Regions from separate parts of the Roseixanthobacter psychrophilus genome, predicted to be linked through region 1. Evidence: predicted binding sites of a transcription regulator. Region 1 holds the regulator's gene; the other holds the start of a gene.
The links. Region 1 encodes LexA, which represses DNA repair genes until DNA is damaged. Its sites were predicted from a motif close to TGTTCNNNNTGTGTTCNG; they were not measured.
Positions count from the first base shown of each region.

Region 2: a site for LexA is predicted at 6,817-6,834, ahead of V5F77_RS02005 (helicase-related protein). Genes of this name have one in related genera too.

Region 1 covers NZ_JBAFWT010000020.1:44,652-60,352, reverse strand. The annotation lists gene V5F77_RS17395 (peptidylprolyl isomerase) at 1-1,308, shown strand, start outside; gene trpE (anthranilate synthase component I) at 1,317-2,831, shown strand; gene V5F77_RS17385 (anthranilate synthase component II) at 2,971-3,576, shown strand; gene trpD (anthranilate phosphoribosyltransferase) at 3,581-4,615, shown strand; gene trpC (indole-3-glycerol phosphate synthase TrpC) at 4,612-5,403, shown strand; gene V5F77_RS17370 (DUF2147 domain-containing protein) at 5,495-5,923, shown strand; gene moaC (cyclic pyranopterin monophosphate synthase MoaC) at 5,928-6,410, shown strand; gene V5F77_RS17360 (molybdopterin molybdotransferase MoeA) at 6,493-7,707, shown strand; gene lexA (transcriptional repressor LexA) at 7,845-8,561, shown strand; gene V5F77_RS17350 (ComEC/Rec2 family competence protein) at 8,651-10,936, opposite strand; gene gltX (glutamate--tRNA ligase) at 11,065-12,480, shown strand; gene V5F77_RS17340 (sulfurtransferase TusA family protein) at 12,477-12,752, shown strand; gene V5F77_RS17335 (M20 aminoacylase family protein) at 12,769-13,935, opposite strand; tRNA gene V5F77_RS17330 (tRNA-Lys) at 14,114-14,189, shown strand; gene V5F77_RS17325 (winged helix-turn-helix transcriptional regulator) at 14,358-14,729, shown strand; gene V5F77_RS17320 (sensor domain-containing diguanylate cyclase) at 14,759-15,701, opposite strand, start outside.
Region 2 covers NZ_JBAFWT010000001.1:424,317-440,017, reverse strand. The annotation lists gene V5F77_RS02030 (hypothetical protein) at 11-457, shown strand; gene V5F77_RS02025 (DmpA family aminopeptidase) at 573-1,703, shown strand; gene V5F77_RS02020 (hypothetical protein) at 1,802-2,221, shown strand; gene fdxA (ferredoxin FdxA) at 2,534-2,869, opposite strand; gene V5F77_RS02010 (RNA-binding S4 domain-containing protein) at 2,956-3,264, opposite strand; gene V5F77_RS02005 (helicase-related protein) at 3,280-6,708, opposite strand; gene V5F77_RS02000 (hypothetical protein) at 7,078-7,407, shown strand; gene metX (homoserine O-acetyltransferase MetX) at 7,499-8,710, shown strand; gene metW (methionine biosynthesis protein MetW) at 8,718-9,371, shown strand; gene V5F77_RS01985 (class I SAM-dependent methyltransferase) at 9,301-10,107, opposite strand; gene gloB (hydroxyacylglutathione hydrolase) at 10,298-11,071, shown strand; gene V5F77_RS01975 (cupin domain-containing protein) at 11,068-11,505, shown strand; gene V5F77_RS01970 (hypothetical protein) at 11,564-11,791, opposite strand; gene V5F77_RS01965 (sulfotransferase domain-containing protein) at 12,081-13,022, shown strand; gene V5F77_RS01960 (NAD-glutamate dehydrogenase) at 13,289-15,701, opposite strand, start outside.

The DNA of each region.
Region 1 (15,701 bases):
GCGGTCGGTCCCGCGGCCGCAGGCCCGGTCGCCGCGCCGACCGACGCGCAGCTTCAGGCCTTTTTCACCACCCACAAGATCACCTTCCGGGCGCCGGAATATCGCAAGATCACGGTTCTTGCCCTCACCCCCGCAACGCTCGCGCCCTGGATTCAGGTGAGCGACGCGGACATCAAGGCCGCCTATGAGCGCAACGCTGCCCGTTTCGGCACGCCGGAGCGCCGCACCGTTCAGCAGATCGTCTTCTCCAAGGCGGACGAGGCGCAGCAGGCCTCGGACAAGATCAAGGCCGGCGAAACCTTCGACCAGATCGCCGCCGCGCGCGGCCTTAGCCCCAAGGACATCGATCTCGGCACAGTGGTGCGGACCGACCTGATCGATCCCAAGATCGCCGAAGCGGCCTTCTCGCTCCCCGTCGACGGCACCAGCGCGCCGGTTCCCGGCGCGTTCGGCTCCGCCCTGGTGCACGTGACCAAGATCGAGCCCGCCCAGCAGCAACCGCTTGAGCAGGTGCAGGACGTGCTGCGCAAGGAGCTTGCCCTCGACCGCGCCCGGCGCGAGCTGCTGGACAAGCACGATGCCATCGAGGACGACCGCGGCTCCGGCGCGACGCTGGCGGAGATCGCGCAGAAGGTCGGCCTGCAGAGCGAGACCATCGATGCCGTGGACCGCTCCGGCCGCGATCCCACCGGGGCCGAGGTGCGGGGCATTCCCGGCGGCGCCGAGGTGATCGCCGGGTCCTTCGCCTCGCAGCCGGGTGTGGAGACCGAGCCGGTGCAATTGCCGGATAACGGCGGCTATGTCTGGTACGACGTCAACGAGGTGACCCCCGCCCGCGAACGCCCGTTCGACGAGGTGCGCGAGCAGGTGGTGGCGCGCTGGACCGAGGACGAGACCGTGAAGGCGGTCGATGCCAAGGCCAAGCAGCTCCTCGCGGACGTGCAGGGCGGCAAGACGCTGGCCGATGTGGCGGGCGCAGCCGGGCTTGAAGTGAAATCTGCGGAAAACCTGCAAAGAGGCCGTGCCGCCTCGGATTTTTCGGCTGATGCCATCGCGAAGATCTTCGACGTGGCCCTGCACGGCTACGGCCTTGCGTCCGGAACCGTGCCGGCGGAGCGCATCCTGTTTCAGGTCACCGGGATTGTCGTGCCGCCGGAAACGACGGCCGAGCAGCAGGCCGCCACACGCATCGGGCAGCAGATCGAGACCGACCTGCTGCTGCAATATCTCGCCCAGTTGCGCACCCAGATCGGCGTCTCGGTGAACGAGCCGCTGCTTCAGCAGTCCATCGGCGCGAGCGCGAATTGAGCGGGATGATGATGAACGCGCCCTCCGATTTTGAGGCTTTCGCCCAACGCTATGCGCGCGGCGAGGCACAGATCGTCACGGTCACGCTGATCGCCGACCTCGAGACCCCGGTCTCCGCCTTCCTCAAGATCGCGGGCGAGAAGCCCAACGCGTTCCTGCTGGAATCGGTGGAGGGCGGGCAGACTCGCGGCCGCTATTCCATGATCGGCCTCGACCCTGACGTGATCTGGCGCGCCAATGGCGACACGGCCGAGATCAACCGCGCGGCACTCAAGGACCGGACGGCGTTCGAGCCCTGCGCCGAACCGCCGCTCGTGGCCCTGCGCAGCCTGCTGGCCGAATCGGCCATCGACCTGCCGGCCGGCGCCCCGCCCATGGCGGCGGGCGTGTTCGGCTATCTCGGCTATGACATGGTGCGCCAGATGGAGCGCCTCGCGCCGGCCAAGCCCGATCCCATCGGCGTGCCGGAAGCCCTGCTGATCCGCCCCACCTTGATGGTGGTGTTCGATGCGGTGAAGGACGAACTCACCGCCGTGACCCCCGTGCGCCCGCAGGACGGCGTGACCGCCCGCGCGGCGTTCGAGGCGGCGCTGGCGCGGCTCGACAGCGTGGTGGCGGGGCTCGATCGGCCCATGGCCCATCCCGCGCCGGAGCCGTTCCACGCCCATGTGGAGCCCGTCTCCAATACCACCGAGGCTGAATTCTGCGCCATGGTGGAGCAGGCGAAGGACTATATCCGCGCCGGCGATATCTTCCAGGTGGTGCTCTCCCAGCGTTTCGAGAGCCCGTTCGCCCTGCCCCCGTTCGCGCTCTACCGCGCGCTGCGTCGGGTCAATCCGGCGCCGTTCCTAGTCTATCTGAACTTCGAGGGCTTCTCGGTCGTCTGTTCCAGCCCCGAGATCCTGGTGCGGCTGCGTGACGGCAAGGTCACCATCCGCCCCATCGCCGGCACCCGCAAGCGCGGCGCGACCCATGTGGAGGACGAGGCGCTGGCAAGCGAGCTTCTCGCCGACCCGAAGGAGCGCGCCGAGCATCTCATGCTGCTGGACCTCGGCCGCAACGATGCCGGCCGCGTCTCGCAGATCGGCACCGTGGAAGTCACCGACAGCTTCTTCATCGAGCGCTACAGTCAGGTGATGCACATCGTCTCCAACGTCGAGGGCAAGGTTGATCCGCGCTTCGACGCGCTCGACGCGCTGGCGGCGGGTTTTCCCGCCGGCACGGTCTCCGGCGCGCCCAAGGTGCGGGCCATGGAGATCATCGACGAACTGGAGAAGGACAAGCGCGGCATCTATGCCGGGGCCATCGGCTATTTCAGCGCCAATGGCGAGATGGACACCTGCATCGTCCTGCGCACCGCCGTGGTGAAGGACGGGCGCATGTATGTGCAGGCCGGCGCCGGGCTGGTGTATGATTCCGTGCCGCTGAGCGAGCACCAGGAATGCATCAACAAGGCCAAGGCGCTGTTCCGTGCCGGCGAGGAAGCGGTGCGCTTCGCCGCCGGCGCCAAAAGGGGCCAGTGACATGGCGCATCCGATCTCCTTTCGCGAGCGATGGCGTCAGGCTTGACCCTTCCGTCACCCCCGCGCTTTAACTCGGGGCGCAGCTCCCACTTTGTCGCGAGGAGCGCGCCTGCCCGGATCCGCCGGGCCTGGAGCCACGATGACCGCCGTAACGCTGATCGATAATTACGACAGCTTCACCTACAACCTCGTCCATTATCTCGGCGAGCTGGGCGCAAATGTCACCGTTCACCGCAACGACGCGCTGAGCGTTGATGAGGTGCTGGCGGAAAAGCCCGATGCCATCGTCATCTCGCCGGGCCCCTGCACCCCCACCGAGGCCGGTATCTGCTGCGATCTGATCGCGCGCGCCAGCACGCAGGTGCCGCTGTTCGGCGTGTGCCTCGGCCACCAGGCCATCGGCCAGGTGTTCGGCGGCGATGTGGTGCGCGCGCCCATCCCCATGCACGGGAAGATGTCGCAGATCCACCACGAGGGCCGCTCGGTGTTTCGCGGGCTCAACCATTCCTTCCTCGCGACCCGCTATCACTCCCTGATCGTCGAGCAGAACACCTTGCCCGCCGCGCTGGAGGTGACCGCGCGCACCGACGATGGCCTGATCATGGGCCTTGCCCACCGCACCCTCCCCGTGCACGGCGTGCAGTTCCATCCCGAGAGCATCGCCTCGGAGAACGGCCACGCCCTGCTGCGCAATTTCCTCGATATCGCCCGGGCCTTCAACGAAGGCCGGCGGGCACGGAGCTGACGCGATGGAACAGTTCCGCCCCCTGCTCGGCAAGGTTGCAACCGGCGCGGCGCTGACCCGCGAGGAATCCGCCTACGTGTTCGACAAGATGATGTCGGGCGAGACCACGCCCTCGCAGATCGGCGCCCTGCTCATGGGGCTGCGGGTGCGCGGCGAGACGGTGGAGGAGATCGTCGGCGCGGTGAGCGTCATGCGCGCCAAGATGCTGACCGTCGAGGCGCCCGAGGCGGCGGTCGACGTGGTGGGCACCGGCGGCGACGCCTCCGGCTCCTATAACATCTCCACCTGCGCCTCCTTCATCGTCGCCGGTGCCGGCGTGCCGGTGGCGAAGCACGGCAACCGCGCGCTGTCCTCCAAGTCCGGCGCGGCGGATGTGCTGGCGGCGCTCGGCGTGCGGCTGGACCTGACCCCCGAGGGCATTTCCCGCTGCATCGCGGAAGCCGGCATCGGCTTCATGTTCGCCCCGGCCCATCACCCCGCCATGAAGCATGTGGGACCCTCGCGGGTGGAAATGGGCACGCGCACCATCTTCAACCTGCTCGGCCCGCTCTCCAACCCCGCCGGGGTGACGCGGCAGATGGTCGGCGTGTTCGCCAAATCCTGGATCGTGCCGCTGGCCGAAGTGCTGCGGACCCTTGGCTCGCAGCGCGCCTGGGTGGTCAACGGCTCCGACGGCCTGGACGAGATCACCCTCTGCGGCGTCACCCACATCGCCTCGCTGGAGGACGACCGGATCCACACGTTCGAGATCGCGCCCGAGGATGTAGGCCTGCGCTGCGTTCCGTCCGAGGCGTTGAAGGGAGGCGACGCCGCCCATAATGCGGTCGCTCTGCGCGCCGTCCTGGACGGGGAGCCCGGCGCCTATCGCGATGTGGCGGTGATGAATGCGGCGGCCGCCCTCCTGATCGCCGGCCGGGCCGCGGACCTGCGCGAAGGCGTTGCGATGGCGCAGACCTCGCTCGACACGGGGTCCGCCCGCGCACGTCTGGAGACGCTTGTCATGATTTCGGACAAAGTCGCGCCCAAGGTGCCGTCATGAGCGACATCCTCACCCGTATCGAAGCCTATAAGCGCGTCGAGATCGCAGCCGCCAAGGCCGCCCGCCCACGCGCCGAAATCGAGGCGGCGGCACGCGCCGCAAGCCCGGTCCGTCCGTTCGCCGGCGCCCTGCGCGCGGCCCTGGACGCCGGCCGCACGGCGCTGATCGCCGAGATCAAGAAGGCCAGTCCCTCCAAGGGCCTGATTCGGGCCGACTTCGATCCGCCCGCGCTCGCTCGCGCCTATGAGGCCGGGGGCGCGACCTGCCTTTCGGTGCTCACCGACACGCCCTCGTTCCAGGGCGCGCCGGAATTCCTGATGGCCGCCCGCGCCGCTGTCTCGCTGCCGGTGCTGCGCAAGGATTTCATGTACGACACCTATCAGGTGGCGGAGGCGCGGGCCTGGGGCGCCGACTGCATTCTCATCATCATGGCCGGCGTAGATGACGCGCTGGCCCGCGATCTGCTTGATGCGGCGACCGCCTACGGCATGGACGCCATTGTGGAAGTCCATGATTCCGAGGAGTTGGACCGGGCGCTTGCCCTGCCCTGCACGTTGGTCGGAATCAACAACCGCAATCTGCGCACGTTCGAAACCACGCTGGCAACCAGCGAGAGCCTGGCGCCCCGCGTGCCGAAGGACCGGATCTGCATCGGCGAGAGCGGCATCTTCACGCAGCAGGACGTGGCGCGGCTCGCCGGCATCGGCATCGGCACGATCCTGGTGGGCGAAAGCCTCATGCGGCAAACCGATGTCGCATCCGCGACCCGAACGCTGCTTGCGGCGTAAACTTGCCGTATACGTCACCTTGAAGTCTAATGCCGTCCCGTCCACCCGCCAACGAGGTGGATGCGCAAATGACGACCAAGGGAGAATGCTCATGAAGACGCTGCTTCTGGCGGCCGCGCTGTCCATCGCCGCCCTTCCCATCGCCGCCCTGCCCGCGCGCGCCGCCGATGTGACCGGCACCTGGGCGACGCCGACCAAAAACGGACTGGTAGAGATCACCCGGTGCGGCAGTTCCGTGTGCGGCCGGCTCGTTTCGTCCGACGGCATCAAGGCCGACCCGGGCCTGAAGGATGTCAATAATTCCAACGCGGCCCTGCGGACCCGCCCGCTGAAGGGCCTGCAGATTCTCCAAGGCTTCGCAGGTGGCCCGGCCGAATGGACGGGCGGCGAGATCTATAATGCCGACGACGGCAAGACCTATAGCGCCACCTTGCGCCTCGACGGCGACAATACGCTGAACGTGCGCGGGTGCGTGATCGTGCCCTTCTGCAAGACCCAGACCTGGACCAGGAGCCGCTGACGCCATGTCCGAACTGACCCACCTCGATGCCCAGGGCGCCGCGCGCATGGTCGATGTCGCGGACAAGGCGGTGACCGCGCGCGAGGCTCTGGCGGAGGGCCGGGTCATCATGGCGTCCGAGACGCTGGACCTCATTTTGTCCGGCAATGCGAAGAAGGGCGACGTCCTCGGCGTCGCCCGCATTGCCGGCATCATGGCCTCCAAGCGCACGCACGAGCTGATTCCGCTCTGCCATCCCCTGATGCTCTCGAAGGTCGAGGTGGAGATAGCGCCGGATGCCGCCCTCCCCGGTCTCGTGGTGCGCGCGCGGGTGAAGGTAAGCGGCCAGACCGGCGTCGAGATGGAAGCGCTCACTGCGGTTTCCATCGCCTGCCTGACCATTTACGACATGGCGAAGGCGGCCGACCGCGGCATGCGCATCGAGGGGGTTCGCCTGTTGGAAAAATCCGGCGGACGCTCCGGCGAATGGCGCGCCGCAGGCGCCTGAGCGAATTCAGATCGAAACCAGTCAAAGACCGTGGTCGTTGGTATAACGCATCCGAACGCATAATGGATTCGGAGCAGGCGACATGGCCTTGATGCCCGTGGATGAGGCGCTTGCGCTTGTGGTGGCGGGCATCGCTGCGCTGCCGGTCGAGAGCGTGAGCGTGGCCGAGGCCACCGGCCGGGTGCTTGCAAGCGATCTCTGGGCGTTGCGCAGCCAGCCGGCGGCCGACATGTCGGCCATGGACGGATACGCAGTTTCCAGCGCCGACATCGCAGAGGTCCCGGCCACGCTGCGGGTCATCGGCGAATCCGCCGCCGGCCGTCCTTTTGCCGGCACGATCGCGCCGGGCGAGACGGTGCGGATCTTCACCGGGGCCTTGCTACCGCACGGTGCCGACACGGTGGTGATCCAGGAGAACATCACCCGCGACGGCGCAACCATCACCACGACCGTGCATACCGCCCCGCTGCGCAATGTGCGCAAGGCCGGTTTCGACTTCCCGGCCGGCGGCCTCATCCTACGGGCAGGGCATCGCCTCACCGACCGCGACGTGATGCTGGCCGCTGCCGCAAATCATGCGCGCCTTGATGTTCGCGCCCGGCCGAAGGTGGGCATTCTGCAGACCGGCGACGAACTGGTGCGGCCCGGCTCGGGAACCGGCGCGCTCTCGGAGGTGGTGGTCTCGAACGTGTACGGGCTCGCCGCACTTGCGCGCGCCTGCGGCGCGGAGCCGGTGGATCTCGGCCTGGTGGGTGATTCCCTGGAGGCCACCCGCGCCGCCATCCGGGCTGCGGCCGAATCGGGGGTCGACGTGCTGGTGACCTCGGGCGGCGCCTCGGTGGGCGAACACGACCTGATCGCGCCCGCGCTGCGGGACGAAGGGGTCGCCCTCACCATTCACAGAATCGCGCTGCGGCCGGGAAAGCCGCTGATGTTCGGCGCGCGCGGCGCGATGCAAGTGCTCGGGCTGCCGGGCAATCCGGTCTCCGCCTATGTCTGCGCGGTGCTGTTCCTCACCACCTTGCTGAACGCCCTGCAGGGCGCCTCCAGGCTGGCACCGGAGCCCCGGCCGGCACGGCTCGGCGCGCCCACCCGGGCGAACGATTCCCGCATCGATTACATGCGCGCTACCCTCTCCCATGCCGAGGACGGCGCCGTGTGCGCTACCCCTCTGCCGATCCAGGACAGCTCGATGCTCTCGACCCTCGCCGCGGCCGATTGCCTGCTGATCCGCCCCGCCTTTGCCCCTCCGGGCGCGGTGGGCGACCCCTGCATGATCCTCCCGTTTCCCTCCTGAAATACCGTTTACGAGATGTTCACCCTTGCGGAACACAAAAGGAACAGCTAATGCTTGTTCATGATTTGTTTCGTTTTCTGTGATGTCTCTCGGGCATCGCTTGAAAAGCGGAAATTGGGATGGGGGCGGACGAGGCCATGCTGACGCGCAAGCAATACGACCTTTTGCGTTTCATCCATGAGCGCTTGAAAGAGACCGGCGTTCCTCCCTCTTTCGACGAGATGAAGGAAGCGCTGGATCTTCGCTCCAAGTCCGGCATTCATCGCCTGATCACGGCGCTGGAAGAGCGTGGCTTCATCCGCCGCCTGCCAAATCGCGCCCGTGCCTTGGAAGTGGTGCGCCTGCCCGACAGCGCGGCGCCTGGCCTTGCGGCCAGTCGCTCCTCCGGCGGCGGGCGTGGCTTCTCCCCGAGCGTGATCGAGGGCAGCCTTGGACGGGTCCGCCCACCGATGGAAGACGAGGATGCCTCGCCCACGGTCACCGTGCCGGTTATGGGCCGCATCGCCGCCGGCTCGCCGATCTCGGCCATACAGACGCGCAGCCATACCTTGAACGTGCCGCCGGAAATGCTTGGCTCGGGCGAGCATTTCGCCCTTGAAGTGCGCGGCGACAGCATGATCGAAGCCGGCATCCTCGATGGCGACACGGTGCTGATCCGCAAATGCGATACGGCTGAGACCGGCGATATCATCGTCGCTTTGGTGGACGACGAGGAAGCCACCTTGAAGCGCCTGCGCAAAAAGGGCGCCTCCATCGCCCTCGAAGCTGCCAACCCGGCTTATGAGACGCGGATCTTCGGTCCCGACCGGGTGCGCGTCCAAGGCCGGCTCGTGGGATTGATGCGCCGTTATTGAGATCTTCTCGGGCGGCCATCCCTGCCCGCCAGATGTTTTAATCCCTTGAGCTTCGCGCGCTCCCCTCTCTCCCGAATGCGACGGCTGAACTAGCGCAAGGCATCCTCCTGCGCCTGCGAGGCGGAGTTCGATGCCGTCGACGGCTCTGCCATAGGCGGCAACAGTGGCATCCAGGGCCTCTGTCGCTGGGGCGTGCGGGCTGGCGCGACGCGCCAAAGCTCCTCGGGGCGCATGGCGCCGGCGACGTGGAACAGCGCGAGGGTCCCGGTGCGCGCCATGTCTGTCGGTGTGACCACCTGCGCCGGGCATTTGATGGGGGCGGGATTGGGGCTCACCACCAGAACCGCATTCAGGCAATCGGCTTCCAGCCCCTCCGGGCGACGCGAAACAGCGACGATGCCGCCGGACGTGCGGGCCGTGCATCCCATCCGGTCGCAAAGGAAGGCGTCGGCGAGGCCCGGGGATTGCGGGCTGCGTGCATCGCTCTCGCGGCTCAGCCATTGCTCCGCCACCATCTTGTTCGCGGACGCCCCGAGGATCGAGAGCGTCCCGTCCGCGATACGCACCGCCACCGTCCGCCCATCGGGCGCGATGAGAATATCGGGGCGCAGCGGGGCGCCGCCGAGCAAGAAGGCCGCGGCGGCGGGAAGCAATGCAATCGCCGCCAGCCGGGTGCGCATGAGGCACAGGCACAACAGGGCAAGGCTCAGGACAAGGACCGCCACCGGGTTGAACCAATCGGTCCTCAGGCCCGCGCCGGGCAGCGCAGCGACCCGGTCGGAGACCGCGACCATGATGTCGATGCCGACGCCCATCACCGGCCACGCCAGGGAATCCCAGCCGAACGGCAGCAGCAGAACCCCGAGCAGGCCGAACGGCATCACGAGAAAGCTCACCGCCGGCATGGCCGCGAGATTGGAGAGAAGGCCATAGGCGCCGACCCGGTGGAAATGCAGCGCCCCATAAGGCGCCGTCGCAAGCCCCGCCACCAGCGAGGTCAGCGCCAGGGTGCCGACGAACAGCGCGGCTTTCAGCGCGGCGCGTCCCGCCAAGCCGTGCGCCGCCCAACCGAGCCGCAGCGGGCGCAGGCGTTCGAACGCGGCGATAAGCGCCAGTGTCGCCGCGAACGACATCTGCATGCCGGGATCGAGCACCGAGACCGGGGCGATCGCCAGCACCAGCACCGCCGCCACCGCGACGCTGCGCAAGGTCAAAGCGGCCCGCCCCACCATCACCCCCAGCAGCACCAGCCCCAGCATGAGAAACGAGCGCTGCGCTGCGACGTCGTTTCCCGACAGCACGAGATAGGCCGCGCTCCCGAGCAGCGCGCATCCCGCCGCCAGGGATTTCACCGGTGCTCCCAGCGACAGCGGTGGAAATAGTGCGAGCACGCCGCGCACCAGCGCAAACAGCGTGCCCGCCACCAGCGCCATGTGCAGGCCGGAGATGGACAGCACATGGGTGAGGCCCGACAGGCGCATGCTCTCCTCGACCGCCGGGGTGATCGAGGAGCGGTCTCCGGTCACCAAGGCGACCGCGATGTCGGCGGCGGAGCCGCGCAGCACGCGACGGATCTTCTCGGCGAGCGCTACACGCACCCCATGAACGGTTGCGGCGATCTGCACGCTGAAGGGCGGCGCGGTGGCAAGTGCGATCGGCTTCGGCGGACCCAAGGAGAAGCCGACCGCATCGATGCCGGCGAACCAGGGCGCGCGGCCGAAATCATGGGCGCCCGGCATCGCCGGCCCGAGCGGCGGCAGCAGGCGGGCGGGCAGGCTCAGGCTCGCCCCCACCTGCGGCGCCGAGCCGCGCGGCAGCGACAGGCGCACCCGCTCGGGCTTCACATCGAGCCCCTTGGCCTTGGCGGTCTCGACCCGTAGGATGATGCGGTCGGCGCTCGCCCGCTTCTCCAGATGCTCCACATAGCCTGTCAGCTGAACGGTGCCGGCCGGCGGGATGAGGACCGGGCGGGCGATGCGGGCGGTCTGCAGGCAGGCCATCGTGAAGCCGCAACTGAGTGCGAGCACCGCGCTCAGCGCGGCGAACGAGAACGCCCGTGCGCGCGCCGCGATGGTTGCCGCCAGCAGTGCCGCCGTCAGCACGAGGCTGGCGACAAGCGAGGGCTCCTGGTCCGCGCCGAAATAAAGCAGGATCCCGGCCGCGAACAGCACCGGCAGCCACAGCACCAGGCGGCCCGCCTCCGCCTCCGCCATAAGGTCGGCGATGAGGGCGGCGCCGAACCGCGCGCGCAGGTCCGCGAGGAACATGGTCGCGCGCAGCCTTGGCACCGCGCGGCCGGTCCACGCAAGCGCGCGCGCCGCGCCCTTCGCGGCGCGCGGCGGGTCTTCATCGCCGGTGTGTGATGTCCTTGCCATGCCCCCGCGTTCCCCAACGCGCCGGCCTATGCTACACGGGCGCCGCCCGCGCGCCACATGCCGCCGGTCCATACGGCACCTCCGGCGGCGCGCCGCCCCGCTCCAGACCCCCTTTTCGGCGGACCTTCATGTCAGAGATCGTTACGCGCTTTGCTCCCTCCCCCACGGGCTTCCTGCACATCGGCGGCGCCCGTACCGCGCTGTTCAACTGGCTCTATGCCCGCGCCAAGGGCGGCAAGATGCTGCTGCGCATCGAGGACACCGACCGCCAGCGCTCCACCAAGGAAGCCATCGACGCGATCCTCGACGGCTTGAGCTGGCTCGGCATCGAATGGGACGGCGACACGGTCTATCAATTCTCCCGCGTCGCCCGGCATCAGCAGGCGGTCGCGGACATGCTGGCGCTGGGCAATGCCTATCCTTGCTATGCCACGGCCGAAGAGCTGGAGGAGATGCGCGAGACCGCCCGCAAGGAAGGCCGTCCGCCGCGCTATGACGGCCGCTGGCGGGATCGCGATCCCGCCGAGGCCCCCGCCGACCGCAAGCCGGTGATCCGCCTGCGCGCCCCGCAGGAGGGCGAGACCGTGATTCACGATCTGGTGCAGGGCACCGTCACCTTCCCGAACAAGGATCTGGACGATCTGGTCCTGCTGCGCTCCGACGGCACGCCCACTTACATGCTCGCCGTGGTGGTGGACGATCACGACATGGCCGTCACTCACATCATCCGCGGCGACGACCATCTGACCAATGCCGCACGCCAGACCCAGATCTATCGCGCCCTCGGCTGGGACGTGCCGCAGATGGCCCATATCCCGCTGATCCACGGGCCGGATGGCGCCAAGCTCTCCAAGCGCCATGGCGCGCTCGGCGTCGATGCCTATCGCGCCATGGGTTATCTGCCCGCCGCCCTGCGCAATTATCTGGTGCGCCTCGGCTGGAGCCACGGCGACCAGGAAATGTTCTCCACCGAGGAAATGATTGCGCTGTTCGATCTCGACCATGTGGGCCGCTCGGCCGCGCGGTTCGATTTCCAGAAGCTGGAGAACATCAACGGCCATTACATCCGGGCCAGCACTGACGATGAGCTGTTCGACGCCGTGATCGCCCTCATCCCCTATCTGCCCGACGGCGCCGAGCGGCTGGCGAAGCTGACGGAGGACCACAAGGCGCAATTGCGCGCCGCCATGCCCGGCCTGAAGGAGCGGGCAAAAACACTGGTGGAGCTGCTGGACAATGCCGGCTTCATCTTCGCCGAACGCCCCTTGCCGCTGGAGGAGAAGGCCAGCGCGCTTCTTAGCGACGAGGCGCGGGCCCATCTCGGCGCGCTGCTGCCGGCTTTGGCGGCGGCGGAATGGACCGTGCCGGCCACCGAGGCCGTGGTGCGCGATTATGCGGCGGCGGCGGGCATCAAGCTCGGCGCCGTGGCCCAGCCTCTGCGCGCCGCCCTCACGGGGCGCACCACCTCGCCCCCCATCTTCGATGTTCTCGCGGTGCTGGGGCGCGAAGAGAGCCTCGCGCGGCTCCAGGATCAGGCCACGTGATCGGCCCGTTTCCGCGCAAGCCGCCCGCCGAGGCAAGCGCTGCACCTGAAGTGCATCTCGACCTCAAGGGGCTCAAATGCCCCTTGCCGGCGCTGCGCACCCGCAAGGCGCTGGCGGCGTTGGCGCCGGGCGCACGGCTGGTAGTGACCTGCACCGATCCCATGTCCGTCATCGACATTCCCCATATCGCGCAGCAGACCGGCGATATCTTCGAGGGCCGGACGGTGGAAGCCGGCATCCTCGAGTTCCGCATGCGCAAGGCGGCGAAATAGCCGCGCTCAGCCGCGCTCAGCCCGCCCTCAACGCGCTTTCCACCAGCCGCACCCAATAGGAAGCGCCGAAGGGGATCGCAGCATCGGCGAAATCATAGGCCGGATGGTGCAGCCCGGCGCTCGGGCCGTTGCCAATGAAAATATAGGCGCCTGGGCGCGCTTCCAGCATATAGGCGAAGTCCTCCGCCGCCATCAGCGGCGGGGCGGCCCCGTTCACCTGCGGCGCGCCGGCCACCTCTTCCGCCACGCGCTGGGCGAAAGCGGTCTGGGCGGGATGGTTGATGGTGACGGGATAGCCCTCCACGAAATGCACCTCGGCCTTGGCGCCGAACGCGCTCGCGACGCCCTCGGCGATCTGCTTCACCCGTTCGCGCAATTGCAGCCGCACCGCCGGCGAGAGGCTGCGCAGCGTGCCGGTGAGTTTCGCGCTTGGCGGCAGCACATTGTCCGCATCGCCCGCATGGAACATGGCGATGGAGACCACGCCGGACTCCAGCGGATCCAGATTGCGCGCCACGACCTGCTGCAGCGCGGTCACGATGGAGGCACCGGTCAGCACCACGTCGACGCCTTCGTGGGGCTTCGCGGCATGGCTGCCCTTGCCCTCGACAATGATTTCAACGTGGTCGGCGGAGGCCATGATCGCCCCTTCGCGCATGCCGAAGCAGCCCACCGGCAGGCCCGGCAGATTGTGCATGCCATAGACCTCGTCGATGCCGAACCGCTCCATCAGCCCGTCCTGAACCATGGCGCGGCCCCCCGCGCCACCTTCCTCCGCCGGCTGGAACACCATGATGGCGGTGCCGGCGAAGCTTCGGGTCTCGGCAAGATGACGCGCCGCGCCGAGCAGCATGGCGGTGTGGCCATCGTGGCCGCAGGCATGCATCTTCCCGGGCGCCTGCGAGACATAGGCAACGCCGGTCCGCTCCAGGATCGGCAGGGCATCCATGTCCGCCCGCAGCGCGATGGTGCGGCCGGCGCCGCTGTTTCCGCGGATCACCCCGACAACGCCCGTCCGGCCGATTCCGGCCACCACCTCGTCGCAACCGAAGGCACGCAACTGCTCAGCCACGAATGCCGATGTGACGGGCAGATCGTATTGCAGCTCCGGCGTCTGGTGGAGCTGCCGGCGCCAGGCAGTGATTTCATCGGCCGCATCCGCGAGCCGGTTGATGACGGGCATGAAGGGCCTCCCTCTCAGCCGGATGGTGCGCGCGGGCGGGGGATGTGGTCAATGGCGTGGGTGGCGGTAATAAGGCGCACTGCAGCAAAACCGTGGCGAGTCGTCGCCGCAGCACACAGGCAGTTTCCCTTAGCCACCTTGACCCTGCGGCCCGCGCAGCCTAACACCCATGCCCAGTGAGCCCGTAGCTCAGCCGGTAGAGCACGTGACTTTTAATCATGGGGTCTCGGGTTCGAATCCCGACGGGCTCACCACCATCTCAAAATCATTGTCGTCGGATATGCAGCCGGCGGTTTCGCGCCGTCGGTGCAGAGGCATTCGGCCGGCCCTTCGCTCACGTTGTCGCAGCGAACGCCGATGCTTATGTTCAGCGAACACGTAACCGTCACATCGGCGACCAGAGGGCCGAAAAGGATACCGCCATGCCGCGCGTCCGGCACTACAGGCTTGATTGCAGCCCCGGCTGCGCCGTGGAAGCGACGCTTAGCCTGATCGACGGCAAGTGGAAGGGTGTGATCCTCCACCACCTCCTCGAGGGAACGCTGCGCTTCAGCGAGCTGCGCCGCCGCCTGCCGAGCGTGACCCAGCGCATGCTCACCAATCAGTTGCGGGAGCTGGAGGCGGACGGGCTGATCACGCGGCGTGTGTTCGCGCAGGTTCCGCCCAAGGTGGAATACAGCGTCTCCGAGCGCGGGCGGAGCCTGGCACCGGTGATCGCCGCCCTCAAGGCCTGGGGCGACGAGAACGTCATCCTGCCGTCCCGACTTGCAACCGAGGCGGACGAGGCGGCCTGAAACGCGCCGTCGCCCTCGGCTGGGGCGGCCTACGCGACGAGGATTTCCATCCGGTCGCGGCCGCCGTTCTTGGCGCGATAGAGCGCCTCGTCGGCATGGCGCATGAAATCGAAAACGTGCAGCCGCGCGGCATTCCGCGCCGTGCAGATTCCGATGCTCGCGGTCACCTGTTTCAGAAACGGGTGGAATTGCTCCCAGGGTTCTAGCGCCATGGCTGCACGGACCCGGCAACCAACCTCGACCGCGCCTTCTTCGCCGGTATTCGACAGCAGGATCGCGAATTCCTCGCCGCCGAAGCGTGCCGCGACATCCGCGGATCGGCGCACGGCCTCCTGGACGAGACTGGCGGTGCGCCGCAGGCAATTGTCGCCGACCACGTGGCCGAAGCGGTCATTCACCGATTTAAAGTGATCGATGTCCACCAGCAGCAGGGAAATGGTGGCATTGTCGCGGCTGCATCTGCGCCATTCCTCATCGAGCGCGGCATCGAAACGCCGCCGGTTCGCCAGTCCGGTCAGCCCGTCGGTCGTGGCCATCGCCGCGAGGTCGGCAAGGGCGCGCTTGAGCACCGTAATGTCAGAATGGGTGAAATAACCGATCCCGCTGGCCGTGCGGCGCGCGATGACCCGCCTCCAGCGGCCACCGGGCAGTTCGACCTCGAACGGCGTGCCGGCGAACAGCATGTTGTCCAACATCGACTGCTCCACGGCGCGCTCCGTGAAGCCGGCCTTTTCCCAAGCCTGCCGCACCACTTCAACGAGGGTCGATCCAACCACCGAGACGCCGTCCTCCAGGTCATAAAGCGACCGGAACTCCTTGTTGGTGGCGACGATCTTGTCGTTCTGGTCCAGAACCATCGCGCCGTCGGCGATATAGTCCAGCAAGTCGATCGGAAACTCGTTCCATGCGGTCGGCTCGGGCGTGTCGTGATCTTCCGACAATTGATGCCAGATGCGAATCCTCTGGCCATCA
Region 2 (15,701 bases), on a different contig from region 1:
GAGAGCGACCATGCGACAGGCTGCGATGCGGGGCCCGACCCTTGCCGCCATTGGGTTTGCGGCCCTTCTGCTCTCATCTCCCGGGTTCGCGGCCGAACCCGACGCCCCGGCGGCAGCATTCCCGCCTGGACCGCGCTACAGCTTCTCCCCGGTCGAGGGCGGGGCGCTGAAACTGGATACGCAGACCGGACAAGTTTCCTTCTGCGGCAAGGGGTTATCGGGCTATTCCTGCGAGGCGGTGCCGGATTCGCGCGAGGCCTATGAGGCTGAGATCGCCCGCCTTCAGGCCCGGATCACGACCTTGGAGGGTGGTGAGTCGACCACGCCGCAGGCCAAATCGGGATCACCCTATTTGCCGAGCCAGTCGGATTTCGACGCCGCGCTGGATTATGCCGAGCGTGCGTTTCGCCGCCTGCGCGACTTGGTCACCGGCCCGCCCGCCGGCGATCGCACATGAAGAAGAACGCCCCCAAAGGACGGCATTTCGTCGATGTTCGGCGCGTATTTCGCGAAATTCCGCAGAAGTTCAAAAACCCAGCCTGACCGATGAACCGGACGGGCGCGGAGTCGGGATGGAAATGCATTCAGATACCTCTAAACCCACGTCCTCCTCCGATGCGACCTCCGGCACTCCCGCGACCCATGCCCCCTCCGGCCGTCGCCGGGCGCGGGGCTTCGGCCTGCCGCTGCCGGGCCGACCGGGGCCGCTCAACGCCATCACCGATGTGGCAGGGGTGCGCGTCGGGCAGACCACGCTCGCGATGCCGGAGCAGGGCATCCTCACGGGGGTGACCGCGCTGCTGCCCCGGCCGCCCGAGGCCCTGCTCGAACCCATCTGGGCCGGCGCCTTCTCCATGAACGGCAATGGCGAGATGACCGGGGTGCACTGGATCCACGAGGCCGGCTGGTTCACCGGGCCGATCACGCTCACCAACACCCTCTCCCTCGGCATCGCCCATCACGCCACGGCGCGCTGGATGTGCCGCACCTTTGGCCCGGTGATCGGCGAAGACCTCTGGGTGCTGCCGGTGGTGGCGGAGACCTATGACGGCTATCTCAATGACATTTCCGGCTTCCACGTCACCGAGGCGCATGTGCAGGCGGCCATCGACGGCGCCAAGGGCGGGCCGGTGGCGGAGGGGTCGGTGGGCGGCGGCGCCGGCATGATCTGCTACGAATATAAGGGCGGCACCGGCACCGCCTCGCGGATCGCGACCACCCCGACCGGGGATTTCACGGTCGGCGCCCTGGTGCAGGCCAATCACGGGGTGCGGCCCTGGCTCACGATCTGCGGCCGCCGCCTGGGCGATACCCTTACGGATAGCCTGTTGTGGAGCCGGGAGCGCGGTTCCATCATCGTCGTGCTGGCCACCGACGCGCCCTTGCTGCCGACCCAGATGCAGCGCCTCGCCAAGCGGGCGGCCATCGGCATCGGGCGCGGGGGCACGCCCTCCGGCAATAATTCCGGCGACATCTTCCTGGCCTTCACCACCGCCAATTCTCCCGGCCGCCTGCCGGAGCCGCCGCGCCTCACCCTGGAGGCGCTCTCCAATGACGATCTGGACCCGCTGTTCCTGGCGGCGGTGGAGAGCGTGGAGGAAGCGGTGTTGAAGGCGATGCTGGCCGCCGATCCCGTCACGGGCAAGCACGGCCGCCATGTGGCGGCGCTCGACGGGGCGCGGGTGGCGGAACTGGTGGGATAGCGTGGGCGGGACCCGCCTTTGGCCGCGTCGCAGCCTCAAGGCGAACGACAGGGCAGGGGGCCACCGCGTCGTGCCGAAGGGACAAGGGAGTAGGGTCGATGGTGGGAACGGTTCGGCGAGGGAAGGGCCTCGCGCGCGGATTGGCTGTCGGCCTGATGCTGGGCCTTCCCGGCACCGCGCAGGCGTTGCTGGCGCCGCAATATTATGAACAAGCGCGGCGCGAGGCGGCGAGCGTGATCGTGCTCGCGGTCACCGGCGTGACGCCGCCCGCCAAGGGATTTGGCGCCTGTAGCGTTAGCGGAGAGGTGCGGCGGGTGGAGCGCGGCACGGCCTATCAGGTGGGGCAGAAGCTCATTCTGGCCGTTCCCTGCAGGACGGCGGACGCGCAGCCACCGCTCGGCGGCACGATCTATCAGGAGCTTGAGCCGCTCCGCGCGGCGCCGTTCGGCCGCGCCTATCTCGATGCACAGGGGGCGCTGGCGCTCTCGCAATATGAAATTCTGGACGCGCTGCCCTGATCCGATGGGCGGCACACGGCGCGCGGAAAACTGTCAGCACTGGCCGCGCCGCAACCTCGCGTCCCGGCCAAGTGCAGCGCCTACGGTGCGGAACGCGTCCCGGCCAAGTGTAGCGCCTTTGGCGCGGAACGCGAGCCGGGACCCAGCGCGACGACACCGCCGCAGGCGCTTCCTCAAAGGAGCGCGCGGCGGAGAAAGCGCGCGGCGCGGTTTGCCTGCTGCGCAGGAACCTTGCGCTGGGTCCCGGCTCCGCGCTCCGGCGTTGCCGTCGCTGGGCCGGGACACGGGTGGGGATGCTTCCGGCGCAAGGGCTCAGTCGCCCTCGCCGGGCTCCGGGGAGAACAATTCTTCCTTGCCGGGCTTGCCGTCCCATTCCTTGGCGTCCGGCGGAGCGTCGCGCTTCAAGGTGATGTTGGGCCAGGTCTTGGCGTAATCGGCGTTCAGCGACAGCCATTTCTCCAGGCCTGGCTCGGTATCGGGCTTGATCGCCTCGGCTGGGCACTCGGGCTCGCACACCCCGCAATCGATGCATTCATCGGGGTGGATCACGAGCATGTTCTCGCCCTCGTAGAAACAGTCCACCGGGCACACGGACACGCAATCCATGTACTTACAGCGAATGCAGTTCTCGGTGACGACGTAGGTCATGGCTTGTCCCTTTCGCGCGTCGCACTACTCCAGCGCGGCGCAGCACGCAAGCGAGGCAAAGTCCCGCACACATGCTTTTTACTTTTTCAGGCTGTTATTTCGTCAAATAGCTCACTGGCGGATGTAGCATCTCCGCGCCGCTCGATAAAGGCGCGTACGCGCAGCACGCGCACGCCGTGATCGAGGGCCACGGTCACCACCTGGCCCTCGCGCACGCCATAGCCCGCGCTCAGCACGCGGGAGCCGTCGATGCGGACATGGCCGGCCCGCACCAGCCCGGCCGCGTCGCTGCGCGCGCGGACCACCCGGGCATTCCACAGCCAGCGGTCGATGCGCTGGCGCTGGGGGGCGCCGGGCGCGGGGAAATCCCCGCCCGGCGCGTCGTGATCGTGCAGATCGTCCTTGGCCACTCAGCCGCCTTTCTTGTCCGCCTCCATGCGCGCCTTCAAGGCGGCAAGTGCGGCGAACGGACTGTCGGGGTCGGCCGGCTTCTCGCGACGGCGGTCCGAATGGACCTGCACCCGCTCGGGGCGCGGGGTGCGGGGCGCATCGCCTTCGCGCGGCGGGCCGCTGCGGAACGGACGATCGTTGCGCGGCGGACGCTGGCCCTGGCGCTCACCTTGCCGCTCGTTCTGCCGCTCGGCGGGGGCTGCGCCCTCGGCCGCGGGCGCGGCGGCGACTTCAGGCCCACCCTCGCGCGGACGGTCGAAGCGGCGATTGGGGGGACGGCCCTCGCGCCGCTCACCCTCGCGGCGTTCGCCGCCGGACCGCTGGCCCTCGCGCTGGCCTTCCCGCTGACCTTGGCCTTCGCGGGCGCCATGCTGGGGCCGCTCGCGGCGCGGTGCGCCGGGCGGACGGCCGGGCCGCCACACTTCGATCAGGGCTGGCTCGCCGGTGACTTCGGCGATCGCCGCTTCCATGGCTTCACCGGTGATCTCGGCGGTGGCCTCGGCACCGGTCGCGGCATCCTCGGCGGCCGGCAGTTCGCTGCTGGCAACCGCGTCGACGATCTCCGCCTCGGTCTCCGGGGACGGGCTGGCCTCGGCGGTCTCCTCGGCGGGCGCGTCGACGGCTTCCACCTCGACGACCTCTGCCTCGATCCCCTCTGCCTCAATCACCTCGGCCTCAGTCACCTGGGCTTCGTCTGTCGCGGGCGCGGCGGCATCGGCGGTCATTTCGGCCGGGGCGTCCTGAACCGGGGCGTCCTGAACGGTGTCGGTCGCGGCCTCCGCCGCTGGCGATGTGGCCTCGTCGCCGCTGGTCTCATCGGGGCCGAACAGCAGGTCGGCCTCGATGGCGCCTTCCGGCGCCGGGGCCAGCTCAAGGGCGGGGTCGGCCACGGGCGCCGCGGGTGTCTCGGCCTCGGCCGGCGGGGCCTCGCGCTTCTCCATGCGATAGCCGAGCGAGCGCAGGATGGAGGCGAAATCCTCTCCCGAGCAGCCCGCCAGCGAGGTCATGCCCACGGTGACGGTGAACCCGCGCCCGTCGACCGCACCCGGCGGCTTGGGGCCGGGGGAATTGGGCCGCCAGGCCAGCGCCGGGCGAATCAGGTCGGCGAGGCGCTCCAGAATGTCCACGCGCACGGCCCGTTCGCCGCACACGCGGAAGCCGACGGCGCGATACAGGCTCTTGTGGATCTCATGATCCACAGGAATGGAGGTGCGACCGCTGGCGGCGAGATGGGGCAGTTCGTCGAGCCCCTTCTGCGCAAGGCCGCCGTGCTTCAAGGCGAACAATTCCGCCGCAAGTGCGCGCGGCGCCGGCTTCAGCAGGCCGGGCAGATAGATGTGATGGGCGCCGAATCGCACGCCATAGCCGCGCAAGGTGGCGCGGGCGGCCTGGTCGAGGGTCTTCATCTCCTCGGCCACGCGGCTGCGTTCCAGCACGCCGAGCGCCTCGACGATCTGGAACGCGATGCCGCGCCCGATGCCGGTGATGTCCTCGGCCTCGCCCAGCTTCAGCAGCGGGCCGAGCAGCTTTTCCACATGGGCCTTCAGCCAAAGCGCGAGGCGGGCTTCCACCTGCTCGCGGGCCGGGCCGGTGAGGTGCTCGTCGGAAATGACCTTGAAGCGCGGCTTCAGGACCTCGTCGCCGGGAATCAGCTTGGCGATCGGCTCGCCGGTCCAGCGGATGGTGCCGTCGGCGGTGAGCACGAAGGCTTCGTCCACCGCCTGGCCCACGCGGGTGGCGCGCGCCTCGATCTCTCCCGCGAGCGCCTTCTGGGCGGCAGCCCGCAGCGCTTTCGCTTCCTCTCCCCCGGCGGCCGGGTCGGGTGCGAACTGGAATCCCTGGAGGTGGCCGATCACATGGCCCTCCACTTTAACATCGCCGGTCTTGCTGATCTCAGTCTCGAGCATCGTATTCTCTCGCAGGCGTCGCATGAGCACGCTGGTCCTTCGATCCACGAACCGCTGCGCCAGCCGTTCGTGCAATGCGTCGGAAAGCTTGTCTTCGACCCCTCTTGTGACGCCTTGCCAGTGCTCCGGATCCGTGAGCCAGTCGGGGCGGTTGGCAACGAAGGTGAGTGTCCGCACCTGCGCGATCCGTCTCGACAGCGTGTCGATGTCTCCTTCCGCGCGATCGGTCAAGGCGATTTGACGTGCGAACCATTCATCGGGGAGTCTTCCGCCATCTCCGACATGGCCGAAAATGGTGGAAACCAGCTCCGCATGGGCACCGGGAGAGATCTTGCGATAGTCCGGCACCTGGCATGCGTCCCAGAGCCGCGCGATGGCGGCAGCATTGGTGGCGCGTGCCGCTACGTCCGCGTCCTTGCTCATGATTTCGAGCACTTGCACGTCGTCCGCCGTCGGCGCGCGGGTCAAACCCTCCTCGCGCGGGGGGACCGAAAGGCTCTCCATCAAGGATTTGAGGGAGGTGAAATCCGGCACCGCGTTGCGCCATTGCAACACTTTTGCCGTGTCAAAAACATGACTTTCCAGTCGCTCCACCAATTCCTGATCGAGCGGCGCGCAGCGGCCGGTGGTGCCGAAGGTGCCGTCGCGGGTAGCGCGGCCGGCGCGGCCGGCGATCTGCGCCATCTCGGCCGGGTTCAGGCGGCGGAATTGCCAGCCGTCGAACTTGCGATCGGAGGCGAAGGCCACATGGTCCACATCCAGATTGAGGCCCATGCCGATGGCGTCGGTGGCCACCAGATAATCCACCTCGCCGCTCTGGTAGAGTTCCACCTGGGCGTTGCGGGTGCGCGGAGACAGCGCACCCATCACCACCGCCGCACCGCCGCGCTGGCGGCGGATCAATTCCGCGATCGCATAGACCTCCTCCGCCGAGAAGGCGACGATGGCCGAGCGCGGCGGCAGACGGGTGATCTTCTTTTCGCCGGCGAAGGAGAGCGTGGACAGGCGCGGCCGCACCGAGACCGTGACGCCGGGCAAGAGCTTTTCCACAAGCGGCCGCATGGTGGCCGAGCCGAGCAGCAGGGTTTCGAACCGCCCGCGCCGGTTCAGCAGGCGGTTGGTGAACACGTGGCCGCGATCGAGGTCGCAGGCGATCTGAATTTCGTCGATGGCGACGAACGCCACGTCGAGATCGCGCGGCATGGCCTCGATGGTGGCCACCCAATAGCGCGGATGGGGCGGCTTGATCTTTTCCTCGCCGGTGACAAGCGCCACCTGCTCCGGCCCGACCCGCTCGACGATGCGCTGATAGACCTCGCGCGCCAGCAGGCGCAGCGGCAGGCCGATCAGCCCGCTCTCATGCCCGAGCATGCGCTCGATGGCGAGATGGGTCTTGCCGGTATTGGTCGGCCCGAGCACCGCGGTCACGCCCCGCGCCCGGATCGAGCGCGGCAAGACGGCCAGCTTCGTCACATCGTCCATCAGCGCGCGGGGTCCGCAGATCTTCAGGGAAAGGTTCTCGACGGCAAGGCCCTTGAGGCAGGGCTCTGTACCATATCGGGGCAGGAAGGCCAGGATGCTACCCCGCAGGGGAACATGGGCGGAACAAAGGCCGAGCGAATCGCTGACACGGCGCCGATGCCGTTTCGTTCTCCCTTCCGGCCCGCGTCCCGGATCGGGATCGCGCCGGCGAGCGGGAGAACGAACCCGGATGAAACCGGGACCGAATCGGCAAGCGTGGCAGATGCGCCTTTTGTTCACGGGTATGAGGGAACCGCTGCCGCGCCGCCCGTGTTATGGCAAGAACCAGACGCCCCGCGTGTGTCGGGGCCGCGTCGGTGGGAGGAAAATATGCGCAGCGCCCTGTCGAAGACCCCGGTCCTGGCCGCAGGCCTGGTCCTGACCAGCCTGGTCCTGGGCGGCGGCCTTGCCCCGGCGTTCGCCCAGGGCCAGCCCCTGGACGTGCGCCCGGCGCCGCAGGCCACAGTGCCCGGCAGCGCCACCGATACCACCGGCAGCGTGCGCACCCCCGCCCCCTCCACGGGGGCGGCCCCGCTCTCGCCGCGCGGTGCGCCGCAGGGCATCAGCGAAGTGCCGGTGGAACCCAGCCCCGCGATCAATCCCGGTCGCAACGCGCTCGGCTGCCCCGATTTGGACCCGCTCTGCCAGAACAGCCGCTGACCCGTCGTCTGCGTGCGCCGCGCGACGCGCGTGGCTTCACGCCTGCGTGCGCGTGCTTGACACAGGCAAGGGGGCGTCGCTTCTAGGGGAAATGGAAAATCTGGCCGAACCAACGGCTCCAACCACGGAAGCGGAAGACGCCCTCGCCCGCCGCGAAGCCGACCAGCCGCACTCCCCTGTGGTGCGGTTCGGGCGGGATCGCCCGCTGCGGCTCGATGCCGGGGTGTCCCTCGACCATCTGCAGATCGCCTACCAGACCTATGGCGAGCCCAATGCCGCGCGCACCAATGCGGTGCTGGTGTGCCACGCCCTGACCGGCGACCAGCATGCCGCCAATGCCAATCCCGTCACCGGCAAGCCCGGCTGGTGGGAGACCCTGGTCGGCCCCGGCAGGCCGATCGACACCGAGCGGTTCTACGTCATCTGCGCCAACGTGCTGGGCGGCTGCATGGGCACCACCGGGCCGGCCTCGCTGAACCCGGCCACCGGCCAGCCCTACGGCCTCGACCTGCCGGTGGTGACGATCCGCGACATGGTGAACGCCCAGGCCATGCTGCTCGATCATCTCGGCATCGAGCGCCTGTTCTGCGTCGCCGGCGGCTCCATGGGGGGCATGCAGGTGCTGCAATGGGCGGCGAGCTATCCCGAGCGGGTGTTCGCGGCCCTGCCGATCGCCACCGCCGCGCGCCATTCGGCACAGAACATCGCCTTCCACGAGGTCGGGCGCCAAGCGGTGATGGCCGATCCCGAATGGGCCGGCGGCCATTATCTCAAGCAGGGCCATACGCCCCATCGCGGCCTCGCGGTGGCGCGCATGGCGGCGCACATCACCTACATGTCGGACCAGGCCCTGCATCGCAAATTCGGCCGCCGCCTGCAGAACCGGGTGCTGCCCACGTTCGGCTTCGACGCCGATTTCCAGGTGGAGAGCTATCTGCGCCACCAGGGGGAATCGTTCGTCCAGCGGTTCGATCCCAATTCCTATCTCTATGTCACGCGGGCCATGGATTATTTCGATCTCGCGGCGGATTACGACGGCGTGCTGGCCAATGCCTTCCGGGGTTCCAAGACACGCTTCTGCGTCGCCTCGTTCACCTCCGACTGGCTGTTCCCCACCGAGGACAGCCGCGCCATCGTGCATGCGCTGAACGCCTCGGGCGCGAGCGTCTCGTTCACCGAGATCGACAGCGACAAGGGCCATGACGCCTTTCTGCTGCATGAGCCGGAATTGTTCGCCATCGCCCACGGCTTCCTCGACAGCGCCGCCAAGGCCGCCGGCCTGCCGGCCGCGCGCAGCCGGTGAGGGCGACATGGCGGTGAGGGAAGCGGTGCAGGACGAACCGGCGGTGCGCTTCTCCTCGGTGCGCGTCGACCTGATGGTGATCGCCGACATGGTGGCGCCGGGGTCGCGGGTGCTTGACGTCGGCTCCGGCGACGGCGCGCTGCTGGACCTGCTGGCCACCGTGCGCGGCTGCGACGCGCGGGGTATCGAACTGTCGCGCGAGGGGGTGAATGCCGGGGTGGCGCGCGGTCTCTCGGTGGTGCAGGGCGACGCCGACGTGGACCTTGCCCATTATCCCGACGACGCGTTCGACTATGTGATCCTCTCACAGACCCTGCAGGCGACCCGCCGCCCGCGCTGGGTGATGGAGCAGATGCTGCGCATCGGCCGGCGCGCCATCGTCTCGTTTCCGAATTTCGGCCACTGGCGCTCGCGCTTCGACCTGCTGCTCTACGGGCGCATGCCGATCACCGACAACATGCCTTATTCCTGGTACGACACGCCCAATATCCATTTTTGCACCATCCGCGACTTCGTCGCCTTGGTGGAGGTGCTGGACGCGCGCATGGAAAAGGCGGTGGCGCTGGATTCCTCCGGCCACCCGGTGCGCTTCAACATGCCGTGGTGGGTGTGGAACCTGCTGGGGGAGCAGGCGGTGTTCCTGCTGAGCCGGAACGATTGAGCCTCATTCGTCCCGCCGGCACCCCCTGGCCGAACACCGGGTCCAGCATGGGCGCGAGGGCGGGGCGCTTGATCGCGGCCGGGCGGTAGAGCTGCTTTGTCGCCTCCACCACATGGACCCCGGCGAACGGCAGGGAGAGCCGGCCGCCGACCCGTTCCCAGGCCACCGCCGTGCGCAGCAGCCAATTGTTGGAGACGGGCGGAAAATATAGCGCCTCGTCCCAGCCCGACGGGGTGAACAGGGCTTCGCGCAGCAGCCGCACCACCTGCCCGCGCGAGAACGGGCGGCCATTGCCGAACGGGGTGGTATCGAGCCGGGCCCAGACTCCGCGCCGGTTGGGCACCACAGCCAGCAGCCGCCCGCCGGGCGCCAGCACGCGCCAGACCTCGCGCAGCATCTCGGCCGCGTCGGGCGTCATCTCCAGCAGGTGCACCGCCACCACGCGGTCGATGGACGCATTGGGGAGCGGCAAGGCGGTCTCGTCCGCGAGGGCCGCGAGGGTGGGCGCGGCGGAGGGCCAGCGCACCACGCCCTGCGCCGCCGGCATGATGGCGATGCAGCGTTCCGCCTCGCCCCGGAACACCCCGAGATAGGGCGTCGCATAGCCGATGCCGAGGACCGAGAGGCCTTGCACATTGTTGAACCGGGCGCGCACGGCGCGGCTGACCAGCCGACGCGTCACAACCCCCAGTGGCTGGGCGTAGAAACTGCGCAGATCCACGACATCGAGATACATGGTACCCCTTTCAAGATCGCTTCTTATAGCATGGCGGCACGCGGCGCTGACGCTGCGACCATCCGGCCGGCTTGCCCTCACCAGTAGGCGTGATACTCAGGTGCAAGCTCCCGCGCAGGTTCAACGAACGTGCCGCGCAGGTTCAGCGAATGCCCCGCGCGGGCTCTTTGACGCAGGGAGGACGCCACCCATGTCGGCCGAAATCCGGATCATCCCCTGCCTGAGCGACAATTACGCCGTGCTCCTGCATGATCCCGCCACCGAGGCGACGGCGGTGATCGATGCGCCGGAGGCGACACCGATCCTTGAGGCGCTGGATCGCGAGGGCTGGCACCTCACCCATATCCTGGTCACCCACCATCATGCGGACCATGTGGATGGCGTGCTGGCGCTGAAGGCGCAGTTCGGCGCCACGGTGGTCGGCCCCAAGCGCGAGGCGGCGGGCATCCCCGGCATCGACGTGGAGGTGGTGGACGGCGACCCGGTGGCCGTCGGCTCGCTGATCAGCCGGGTGATGGAGACGCCGGGCCATACCGCCGGGCACATCGTCTATCTGTTCGAGGGCGAGCGGCTGCTGTTCGCCGGCGACACGCTGTTCATCATGGGCTGCGGCCGGCCGATCGAATGCGACCCGCCGGTGCTCTGGCATTCCCTGGTGCGCCTGCGCATGCTGCCGGACGATCTCGCGGTCTATTGCGGGCACGAATACACCGTCGCCAACGGCAAGTTCGCGCTCTCCGTCGATCCGGAGAACGGCGCGCTGCTGGGCCGGGTGGGCGAGGCGGAGGCCGCCCGCAAGGAGGGGCGCCCGACCATCCCCGCCCTGCTGGGCGACGAGAAGCTGACCAACCCGTTTCTGCGCGCCGACGATCCGGCCATGGCCGAGCGGCTGGGCCTTGGGGAATCGGACCCCTCGGCGGTGTTCACCGAGTTGCGCGCCCGCAAGAATGTGTTCCGGGGATGAGCGGCGCCGTTGCCGCCCTGTCGGCGGCCGAGGTGATCGCCGCTCTGGGTCTCCAGCCCCATCCCGAGGGCGGCCATTTTCGCGAGACCTTCCGCGAAACCGCGCCGGACGGCGGGCGCGGCGCCTCCACCGCCATCTATTTCCTGCTGGCGGCGGGCGAACGCTCCCATTGGCACCGGGTGGATGCGAGCGAGGTGTGGCACTGGCATGCCGGAGCGCCGCTGACCCTCTCCATCGCCTCACCCGGCGGCCCGGTCCGCCATCTGCGCCTGGGGGCGAACCTTGGCACGGGCGAACGGCCGCAGGGCGTGGTGCCGCCCGGCCACTGGCAGGCGGCCGAAAGCCTGGGGGCCTGGACGCTGGTGGGATGCACGGTGGCGCCGGCGTTCGATTTCGCCGGGTTCGAACTGGCTCCCTCCGGCTTCACGCCCTGAACCTGGCCCGGCCCCCTTGCCGGTGGGCCGGCTTGGGGAGGGTTGAGACGTCGAGTGGTCAGTCGCGCTGGAAATGTCCGGGCGTGAATACCCACACCACGAGCCCCTTGATCTCCCATTTCGGCGGAACCCAGCGGGGGCTGAGGGGGGCGGAGGCCTCCGCCTGCACCTGTCTGTGAGGCTTGGCCTTTGCGGTGGCGGGAGCGGTCGCGCCGTCCTGCGCCGCCAGGGCGGCACCGCAATATGTCGCGAGAAGCACCGGTAAGGCTGCGCGCGGTATCTTCATGTTCAGGTCTCCCAAGATCCAGCAAAGGGCGATATGACGTAACGTCAATCTTCCGTAAGGTGCTGTTTCCAAAGCCTCGACTGTTCCCCGAGGCGTGCTGGCGATCATAGGCGCGCAGGACACCGAGAAAGTTTTGTAAAAATAGCGCGGGGCGCCTCCCATACCTCCTGAACTTTACGCTAAGATTACAGCCCGTTCACTCATTCGTGTGGTCACGCGCGAAAATGTGTGCACGTCCACTTTGCGCCGGCGGGACGCTCCCGCCCGGTGCAGCCAACGGGGATGCACGATGGGAAAGTTCGCGCAGAAGATGGAGCGCGCCTGGGCTGTCCTTCGCTGGAGATATCTCCAGACGGGCGCCTTTCCCTACCATGAGCGCAGCTTTCTCGGGCGCATCGGCAATTGGGACGACAAGGGGATGCGGCCCCTCGTCATTGTGCAGTCGCATCGCCGCTCGGGCACGCATTTCCTGATCGACGAAATCCGCGCGCGCTTCCCCGTGGCGCGGGAGTGGATGCACCTCGACGGTGACTTCTTCGCCCGTCTGATGCACCTGCCGGTGGTCATCAAGAGCCACGATGCGTTCTATGGCGAGAAGCTGAAGGAGCGCCGGCCGTGGCATTCCTACATGCACTGGGTGGCGGCAAGCTCGCTCTACAGCAATGCCAAGCACGTCTATATCGTGCGCAATCCGCGCGACGTGCTGCGCTCGCAATTCTATTTCGACCTGAAGGGGCACGAGCCGGGCTACCGCATCGATCCCGAAACCGATTTCGCCACGTATGTGAAGTCGACCTCCGCCCGCGACCCCGCAGGCAAGCTCAATCAGATCGGCTATTGGTGCGCCCATGTGAAGGCGTGGCACGAGCGGCCCGAGGCGCATCTGCTGCGCTATGAGGATCTCCTCGCCCAGCCGCAGGTGGAGATGGAGCGCCTTTCGGACTATCTCGGCCTGGAACTGCTGAAGCCGCGCACGGTGAAAAGCTCCGCCATCGGCCGCAAGACCACGGAACGGCGTTCCAAGGAGAAACAGGCGGTCTGGGGGCCGGAGCAGGAGCGGCTGCTGGAAGTCGAACTGGCGCGGCATGGCCTGCCGGACTTCGGCTATGGCATCGCCGCGCCCGCACCCGCGATCCGCACCACCCCGGTGGAACCGGAGGGGCGCAAAGGCGCGCGGCCTTTTCCGCGCGGCGCGCGTCCCGTGTCCAGCCCTGACTCCGTCCTGACCTGATTTCTGTCCTGACCTGATTTCCGTCCCGATCTCGCGCTGGCCGTCGCGCGGCCAAGGGGGCGCAACCAAGGGGCGCGTGGCCAAGGGCGCGCGACGCAGGACGCGGCGAGCGGGGCAGGCGGAACGCGCAGGCAGCCAGGAAAAAGGCGGCCGGACCGGCCGCCTTTCGTGTCATCGCCTTTGCAGCGTCGCCTTTGCAGCGTCGCCTTTGCAGCGTCGCCTTTGCAGCGTCGCCTTTGCAGCGTCGTCTGCCGCGCCTTTGCAGGTCAGGCGCGGACCAGATCGCCCAGCAGGTTTGCCGTCAGCGTCACCTTGGACAGGCTGAAGCCCGAGGCGAGGATGTCCTGCACCGTGGCGCGGGTGCGATCGATCTCCTTGCGGCGGCGTTGGACATAGGCCTCCACCCCCTCTTCGCCCGAGCCGGTGGCGAGGATTTCCCCGGTCACCTGTCGCACGAAGGCTTCGATCTGACCCAGCGCCCGGTCGAGGGCGAGGCGGTCGTAATAGTCCGGCGCCGTGATGGTCCGCGCCGCCCCGACGATTTCGTCCACCGCGAAATAGCGCCCGGCGGCGAAGAAGGTCGTGGCGGCATCCTCGATCGACCGGCCGGTGGTCTGCGACAGCACGGCGATGTCGGAGGCGGCGGAGAGCGCGCGCAGCAGGGCGATGCGGCGGGCGAGATCTTCCGGCACGCGCTTTTCCACCAGCGCCGCGGTCTGCCGCGCGCCGGCCAGGCGCCAGGCTTCCGGCAGGCTGGAATCGAGCGCGGCGGCGACCGCCGCGATGGCGCCGCGATAGCGCGCCACCACCGCATCGAGCCCGGTGCCGAGGTCCACATTGCGCAGGAACCATACCGTGCGGCTGAGCGCGAGATCCTGCACCTCGGCATAGAGCTGCAATTGCACCGCGCCGTCGATCTGGTTGTCGAGGACATCGATGGCGGCGTTCAGCTCGGTCAGGCCGAAACTATCGCGCACCGCCGCATAGGCGCGCACCACGCTCGCCGCATCCATGCCGGTATGGTCGCTGATGCGCGCGATGCAGGCCGGGCCACCCTGGTTGATGATGGCATTGGCAAGCCCGGTGGCGATGATCTCCCGCCGCAGGCGATGGCTTGTGATGGCATTCGGGAAGCGCTGCTCGATGGCGGTGGGGAAATAATGTTCCAGCTCTTCCGCGAGATAGGCGTCGTCCGGCACGTCCGAGCCGAGCAGCTCGGAATAGAGCGAGATCTTGGCATAGGCCAGGAGCACCGCCAGTTCCGGCCGGGTCAGCGCCTCGCCCCGCGCGCGGCGTTCCTGGATCTCGGCGTCGGAGGGCAGGAATTCCACCCCGCGATCCAGTTCGCCCCGCAGTTCCAGCATTTGCATCAGCCGCTGCTGGAACGCGAGGTCGCCGACCCCGCGCCGTTCGGCGAGCGAGATTGCCAGCGTCTGCAGATAATTGTTCCGCAGCACCAGCAGGCCGACCTCCTGGGTCATCTCGCCCAGCAGGGCGGCCCGGTCGGGCGGGGAGAGCAGGCCTTCGGCCACCGGAGTCGACAGCGCGATCTTGATGTTCACCTCCACGTCGGAGGTATTCACGCCGGCGGAATTGTCGATGGCGTCGGTATTGAGCCGCACGCCGTGGCGCGCCGCCTCGATGCGGCCGCGCTGGGTCATGCCGAGATTGGCGCCTTCGCCCACCACCTTCACCCGCAAGTCGCGCGCGGCGATGCGGATCGGATCATTGGCGCGGTCGCCGGCCTGGGCGTCGGTTTCGCTCGCGGCGCGCACATAGGTGCCGATGCCGCCGAACCAGAGCAGATCGGCCTTGGCCTTGAGGATGGCGCTCATCACCTCGGTGGGCGTCGCCTCCAGCTTGTCGAGCCCGAGCACGGCGCGGGCCTGCTCCGACAGGGGGATGCGCTTGGCGGTGCGGGGATAGATGCCGCCGCCCGGGGAGATCAGGGCCGGATCGTAATCGGCCCAGCTTGAGCGGGGCAGGGCGAACAGGCGCGCGCGCTCCGCGTGGGAGGCGGCGGGATCGGGCTCGGGATCGAGGAAGATGTGGCGATGGTCGAACGCCGCCACCAGCTTCAGCGCGCTGGAGAGCAGCATGCCGTTGCCGAACACGTCGCCGGACATGTCGCCGACGCCCACCACGGTGATCGGCGTGGTCTGGATGTCCACGTCGATTTCGCGGAAGTGGCGCTTCACCGCTTCCCAGGCGCCGCGGGCGGTGATGCCCATGGCCTTGTGGTCGTAGCCCACCGAGCCGCCGGAGGCGAAGGCGTCGTCGAGCCAGAAGCCGTGTTCCTGCGACAGGCCGTTGGCGATGTCGGAGAAGGTGGCGGTGCCCTTGTCGGCCGCGACCACGAGATAGGGATCGTCGCCGTCGACGCGCACGGTCAGCGGCGGGTGCACCACCTCGCCGCCCTTGAGATTGTCGGTGATTTCCAGCAGAGCGGTGACGAAGATCTTGTAGGCGGCGATGCCTTCCGCCTGGATCGCGTCGCGCGAGCCGCCGATGGGCAGGTGCTTGGGCACGAAGCCGCCCTTGGCGCCCACCGGCACGATGACCGCATTCTTCACCTGCTGCGCCTTCACCAGGCCGAGCACCTCGGTGCGGAAATCCTGCGGCCGGTCGGACCAGCGCAGGCCGCCGCGCGCCACATGGCCGAAGCGCAGATGCACGCCT